3 regions of the Dermacoccus nishinomiyaensis genome follow, and region 2 is predicted to be linked to each of the others. Evidence: riboswitches for the same ligand, from Rfam matches in the RefSeq annotation. Region 2 holds a riboswitch; each other region holds the start of a gene.
The links. A riboswitch is a leader RNA that binds a small molecule or an ion and turns the genes downstream of it on or off. The one in region 2 is predicted to bind S-adenosylmethionine.
Positions count from the first base shown of each region.

Region 1: linked by a shared signal. The riboswitch ahead of metX (homoserine O-acetyltransferase MetX) and the one ahead of DYE07_RS07440 (TauD/TfdA dioxygenase family protein) in region 2 are both predicted to bind S-adenosylmethionine.
Region 3: linked by a shared signal. The riboswitch ahead of DYE07_RS13970 (MetQ/NlpA family ABC transporter substrate-binding protein) and the one ahead of DYE07_RS07440 (TauD/TfdA dioxygenase family protein) in region 2 are both predicted to bind S-adenosylmethionine.

Region 1 is NZ_UFXX01000001.1:726,287-728,471, reverse strand. Features, by position in the region: gene DYE07_RS03510 (hypothetical protein) at 1-829, shown strand, start outside; SAM riboswitch class IV at 919-1,026, shown strand; gene metX (homoserine O-acetyltransferase MetX) at 1,061-2,185, shown strand, end outside.
Region 2 is NZ_UFXX01000001.1:1,601,680-1,603,864, reverse strand. Features, by position in the region: gene DYE07_RS07450 (SAM-dependent methyltransferase) at 1-417, shown strand, start outside; gene DYE07_RS07445 (hypothetical protein) at 422-775, opposite strand; SAM riboswitch class IV at 938-1,065, shown strand; gene DYE07_RS07440 (TauD/TfdA dioxygenase family protein) at 1,076-2,053, shown strand.
Region 3 is NZ_UFXX01000002.1:470,814-472,998, forward strand. Features, by position in the region: gene DYE07_RS13965 (neutral/alkaline non-lysosomal ceramidase C-terminal domain-containing protein) at 1-308, opposite strand, end outside; SAM riboswitch class IV at 521-632, shown strand; gene DYE07_RS13970 (MetQ/NlpA family ABC transporter substrate-binding protein) at 810-1,817, shown strand; gene DYE07_RS13975 (methionine ABC transporter ATP-binding protein) at 1,814-2,185, shown strand, end outside.

The sequences.
Region 1 (2,185 bases), 880 kb from region 2:
TGCGCTCGCGGGGGTGCTCGGCTGGGCGGACGATGCGTGCGACGGGGAGACGGCGCACATGCTCGACGTCGTCGCTGAGCGGCGCGCGACGATGGGTGCGCAGGCCGCCATCGCCATCGCCTATCGCTGCGAGCCGGGCCGCGTCGACATCGCGGCCCTCGCGAAACGCATCGAGCGCCGCGTGCCGCTGCACCACGTCCTCGGTGCCAGCGACGAGCACTGGTGGGCCATCGAATGCGAGCTCGGCTGCTGTGACGGCGCGATCCACGAGATCCCGTCCCTGTCAGAGCAGACCCGCGAGCAGCTTCGCCACGTCCGCCGCGGCGGCGAGGCCATGGCCGCCACCGCGCGCCCCGTTCCCAGCGTCGTCGACGTCCGAGCCGCCTGGGCACGGTTGTGCGACGTCCCCGACACCGCGTCGGGCACCCGGCGACGCTCCCGCAGCGCCGACCTGCAGGTGCTCGCCGACGCTGTCGTCGACGGCCCGACGCGCGATGAGATCCTCCTGTGCGTCGCACCCGAACTGTTCCGTCTGCTGAGCCCGGGCATGCCGCTCGGCGAGACGGGCCCGCTGATGACGAGCGCGTGCCTGCGAACTTGGCTGCCGCTCGTGCCGCGCCACGGCCGCGCCGCGTGGAAGGCCCTCGAGGCCGCCGCGACCTGGCGCGAAGGCGACCTGCGAGGAGCCGGTGCGTGCGCCGCGGCGTCGCTGCGCATCGGACGGACGTCATTGGGGCAACTGCTGCGCGACATCACAGGCACGGGGTTGTCGTACGAGCAGGCCGTCGGTGCGCTCCACACGAAGGCTCGGCAGAGTTCCGTCGCCTGACGAGCGTGCCGGTTGGGGGAGCGCGCCACATCGTGGACGTCGCCGCGCGGGCGATGGAAGCCGCGGGCAGGGCCGCCTACTGTGTCGCAGGTCAAGAGTTTCAGCGACACAAGCCCCGGCTTGCTGAGCGGCAACCTCCCTCGCGGCGGGGTGCCCCGGGTGACGACAGGGCCGCCCGTGGGCGGCAAGCGCGAGAGGTGGGTTGCGACCCACCTCGGAATCGAGGACGTCATGGTTTCGCACCGTCGCCTCGCCGTGGCCGACTCCGCGGCGCCCCTCACCGACGACGGGTTCAACCCGCACGCACGTGCCGTCCACATCGGCACCCTGACGCTGGAGAACGGCGCCGCCCTGCCCGACGTCGTCATGACGTACGAGTGCTGGGGCGAGCTGAACGACGACGCGAGCAACGCCGTCCTCGTCGAGCACGCCCTGACCGGAGACTCGCACGTCGTCGGGCCGGTCGGCCCCGGGCAGCCGACGGCGGGGTGGTGGCCTGGTCTCATCGGCCCCGGCGCGCCCCTCGACACCGACGAGCTGTTCGTCGTGGCGATCAACGTGCTCGGCGGCTGTCGCGGCAGCACGGGCCCCATGTCGCTCGCACCAGACGGCCGGGTGTGGGGCGGGCGCTTCCCACACGTCAGCGTCAGGGATCAGGCGCGCGCCGAGGCGCGGGTCGCCGACGCTCTCGGCATCGCGCGCTTCCACACTGTCATCGGCGGCTCCTTCGGCGGGATGCGCGCCGCGGAGTGGGTGGCGACCTTCCCGCATCGGGTGCAGCGCGCCCTCGTCGTCGCGAGCTGCGCGGCGGCGGGCGCCGACCAGATCGCGTGGGGGCACACGCAGGTGCGGGCAATCGAAGCTGACCCGGATTTCCGGGGTGGCGGCTACCTCGAGCAGGGCGTCTTCCCGACGTCGGGGCTCGGGCTCGCCCGCCAGATCGCGCACACCTCCTACCGCAGCGCGCACGAGTTGCAGGAGCGGTTCGGGCGCGAGTCGCAGGGAGCGGACCGCACGCTCGACGGCGGCCTGTTCGCCGTCGAGAGCTATCTCGAGCACCACGCCGCGAAACTCGTTGCGCGGTTCGACGCCATGAGTTATGTGCGGCTCACGCAGGCGATGGCGACGCACGACGTCGGCCGCGGCCGCGGCGGCATCGAGCCTGCGCTTCGGGTGTTCGGGGGTGAGCTCGTCGTCGCCGCGGTCGACTCCGATCGGCTGTTCCCGGTCAGTGCCTCCGCCGACATCGTCCGGGCTCACGGGCGCGGACGGCTGCGTCTCATCCACTCGCCGCACGGTCACGACGGTTTCCTCATCGAGGCCGACCAGATCGCGGCGCTCGTGCGCGAGGTCATC
Region 2 (2,185 bases):
AAGCTGCGCGACGGTGGCCGCCTGCTCAACCACTGCATCACGCGTCGCGACGACACGGCATCGGCCAAGCCGGAGCCGTTCACCGATCGCTATGTCTTCCCCGACGGCGAGCTCGCCTCGCCGGGGCGGCTCATCAGGGAGTGCCACGACGCCGGTTTCGAGGTTCAGCACGACGAGAACCTGCGCCTGTCGTACGCCCTGACGCTGCGCGACTGGTGCCGCAACCTCGAGGCGAACTGGGATTTCTGCGTCGCCGAGGCGGGCCTGCCGACCGCGAAGGTGTGGGGCATCTACATGGCCGGTTCACGCCTCGGGTTCGAGGAGGGCTGGCTGCACCTGCACCAGGTGCTCGCCACGAAGACGACCGACAACGGCGACAACGGCGGCTACCCGCTGGGCTCGCACTGGGCACCCTGAGCTCTCACTGGCGGTGCTGAGCGGCTGCCCGTTGCCCGTCCAGACGTAGGCGACGCGCAATCATGACGGTGGGGGTGATGCCGACGAGCATCGCCGCCACCGTCATGATCTGCGTCCACGCGAACGCGTTCTGGAACGAACTGTTCGCGATGGCGACGGCCGCCGAGCGCAGGTTGAACGCGAGGATCGCGGCGCGGGCCCCTGACGCGCGGCGTGTGCGCGCCCAGTAGACGAGAGCGCCGACGGCCGGCGCGAGCAGCGACCACATGTACGCGCTCAAATCGCTGCCACCATGCGACTTCACGAACTCGACCGTGACGATCGACGCTCCGATCTCGAACACGGTCACGGCGATCATGAACCATCGATCACCGCTGCTCACGGAAGGGGGAGTGCTCCACGGGCGTTCTGCTCTCAGTATGGCCGCCCGGGTGCGGCGGGCCCCTGACGAATGTCACGGTGTGGCCGCCGTTGATGCATAACTCGACCTTTATGTTTGGCCAGTGCTACGTTATGTGTGGGTCACGAGCCCCGGCGCGAAGTCTCGGCTGGCCGGGCGGCAACCCCCATGCGAACGCACACGCGCGCCGGGGTGCCCCGAGTAACGACCCGGCCGCCCGTCGACCGACGCGGCGGCAAGCGCAACGAAGGGTCTGCCATGACACTCCTCGACACCACGCCCGACACGAACGTCGACTCCGCGAGCGGCGCACCGACGGGTGTTCCGACGAGCGCAGCGGCGCGCCACGGCGGCACCGTCGCGACGCCCGGGCTGCGCATCGAACGCCTCGGCCCGGCGTTCGGCGCAATCGTCCACGGCGTCGACCTCGCGCAGGTCGACGACGCGATAGCGTTCGACCTGCGCCGCGCGCTGCTCGCGCACAAGGTGCTCTTCTTCCGGGGTCAGGACGCGTTCGACGACGACGCTCAGGTGCGCCTCGGAAACCTGCTCGGCGAGCTGACGGCGGGCCACCCCGTCGCGGGCACGCACGAGCGCAAGGAGATCTACTCGATCGACTCCTCCGACCCCGAGTTCTCGTTCTCCGACGAGTGGCACACGGATGTCACGTTCATGAAGGAGCCGCCGGCCATCAGCGTCCTGCGCGCCGTGACGCTGCCGGACTACGGCGGCGACACCTCCTGGGCCGACGCGCAGGCGGCGTACGACTCGCTGTCGGAGCCGTTCCGCGGCCTCGTCGACCAGCTCGTCGCCGCCCACGACGGCAACCGCGAATGGGGCGCCTACCTGCGCAAGAACGGTGGGCAGGAGTGGAGCGGCGAGGTCGTCACCGAGCTGCCCGTCGTCGAGCACCCCGTCGTGCGTGTGCACCCCGAGACGGGCCGTCGCGGGTTGTTCGTCAACCCCGGTTTCACCTCCCACATCGTCGGCGTGTCGCAGGCCGAGTCGCGGGCGATCCTCGACGTGCTGTACGCGCACCTGACGCAGCCCGAACACACCATCCGCCACCGTTGGGCGCCCGGCGACGTCGGCATCTGGGACAACCGCGCGACGTCGCACTACGCGAACCGCGACTACGTCGACGCCAACCTTGGCCCGCGCGCCATGAGGCGCGTGACGGTCGGTGGCGACAAGCCCGTCGGCGTCAATGGCCTGACGGGTGGCGCAGCTGCCTGACGGTGTGAGCTGACATGGCGCGGTGCGGGTCTCTGGGGCCCGCATCGCGTCGTCATGTACCCCTCTGCGATTTTCGTCCCCCTTCGCGAATCCCGTCCCCATCGGCGAATCCCGTCCCCATCGGCGAATCCC
Region 3 (2,185 bases), on a different contig from region 2:
TGCTGCACGAGGCGATACGTGCTCGCGGGCGTGCCGCGACGTATGCGCCGCTCCATGGTGCATCGCGAGTACGAGACGCCCTCGCGCGACCAGACGTACGCGGTGTCCCAGTCGTGGTCGTCGAGGACGTCGACCCACGACGAGCCGACCTGACGCTGCACCTTGACGAACGTGCCCATCGTGCGGAAGTCATTCTTCGGGTGGCCGCCGCGGAAGACCGCCCGCACGCTCGAACCAGCCGAGCGTGTGGCGTCCGGCTGAGTCAGGACGTCACCGAAGTGCTGCCCGGGTGGGACGTCGTCGAACACGACGCCGGGGCCCTCGGCGCGTGGCCGACGTCACACTCATCACCCACCTAGACGATCGTCCAAGCTGTGTGAAGAAATCACTCACCCGAGCCTCGACGGCGAAAGACGCCGCATCAGCCACGCCGCGTGTCGCACGTCACAATCTTCGCCCACGTCTCATCTCCAGTGCCACAACTTGACGCTTTGTCGTGCGCGGCTCTAATCTCGCTGCTGGTCAAGAGATCCGATGCAAAGCCCTGGCTGGTCGGACGGCAACCCTCACACGCGTGGCGGGGTGCTCCAGGTGATGACCCGGCCGCGTCGACCACGCGGCAAGCACGCTCGGCACCCAACGTGACGGCATCCTCGTGAGCCTTCCGTTGCGCTGCCCAGGCCCCGAAAGGCATGCCCCGCACGACACCGCGCACCGCGCCCCACCCCGGCGCCCCGCCTTCACGCTGACTCCGCGCACCCGCGCCAGCCCCGCGCATTCGCATCCTTGCCGCCTCACCAGGAGAGATCATGACCGACAAGCACACCCCCGCCGACGAGACCTCGACGCCCGCCTCGTCCACGCATGACGCCACGAGCGCCGAGAACGGCGCGACCGCCCTGCCCCCGAAACCGAAGAACAACACCGGCAAGTACGTCGCGATCGGCGCTGGCGTCCTCGTCGTCGCGCTGGCCGCCGGCATCGGGGCCAAGGTGCTCGGCGGGAGCAGTGACGACAAGCTGACCCACCTCAAGGTGGGCACGACGGAGGCGTCGGACCCGTACTGGAACCAGCTCGTCAAGGTGGGCAAGGACAAGTACGGCCTCGACATCGAACCGGTCAACTTCTCTGATTACACCCAGGCCAACCCCGCGCTCTCCGAGGGCCAGGTCGACCTCAACCAGTTCCAGCACCTGCAATTCCTCGCCGACTACAACACCAAGGCGAAGCAGAACCTCACGCCCATCGGGGCGACGTACATCGTCCCGCTGGCGCTGTACTCGAAGAAGCACACGAGCGTCGGCCAGTTCCCCCAGGGCGGCAAGATCGCCATCCCCAACGATCCGACGAACCAGGCGCGCGCCTTGCTGCTGCTGCAGAGCGCCGGACTGCTGAAGCTCAAGGGTGGTGGCACCTCGCTGTCGACCCCGGCCGACATCGACGCTGGCGCCTCGAAGGTCACCGTCACAGCGGTCAACGCCGAGCAGACCGCGGCCGCGCTGCCGTCCGTCGACGGCGCGATCGTCAACAACAACTTCGCCGCGGACGCGAAGCTCGACCCGAGCAAGGCCCTGTTCAAGGACGACCCGCATGCGGCCTCGTCGAAGCCGTACATCAACGTCGTCGTCGCGCGCGCCGCGGACAAGGACAACGCCGACTACGCCAAGTTCGTCAAGGCCTACCACGACCCGAGCGTCGAGAAGCTCATCGAGGAGCGCACGAAGGGCACGAGCGTCCTCGTGAACAACTCCGCCTCCGAGGTGCAGGGCATCCTCGCGAACCTCGAGGCCCAGATCAAGGCGAAGGGATCGAAGTGACGGGCCCCTCCCCCACACCGACGAAGGCCGCCGCGCCGGCGAGTGCCACCCCGCCCGCCGTCGCCTTCCACGACGTCGGCAAGACGTTCACCCGCGGCAAGAGCCGGGTGACGGCTCTCGACGGCATCACGACGCAGGTGGAGCGCGGACGCATCGTCGCCGTCATCGGTTTCTCCGGCGCCGGCAAGAGCACCCTCGTACGTCTCATCAACGGGCTGGAGACGCCGACGCGCGGCCACGTCGAGATCGACGGCGTCGACCTCGCGTCGCTGTCCGCGAAGCAGGTGCGCGAGCTGCGCGGCCGCATCGGCATGGTGTTCCAGCAGTTCAACCTCATCCGCTCGCGCACGGTGTACGCCAACGTCGCC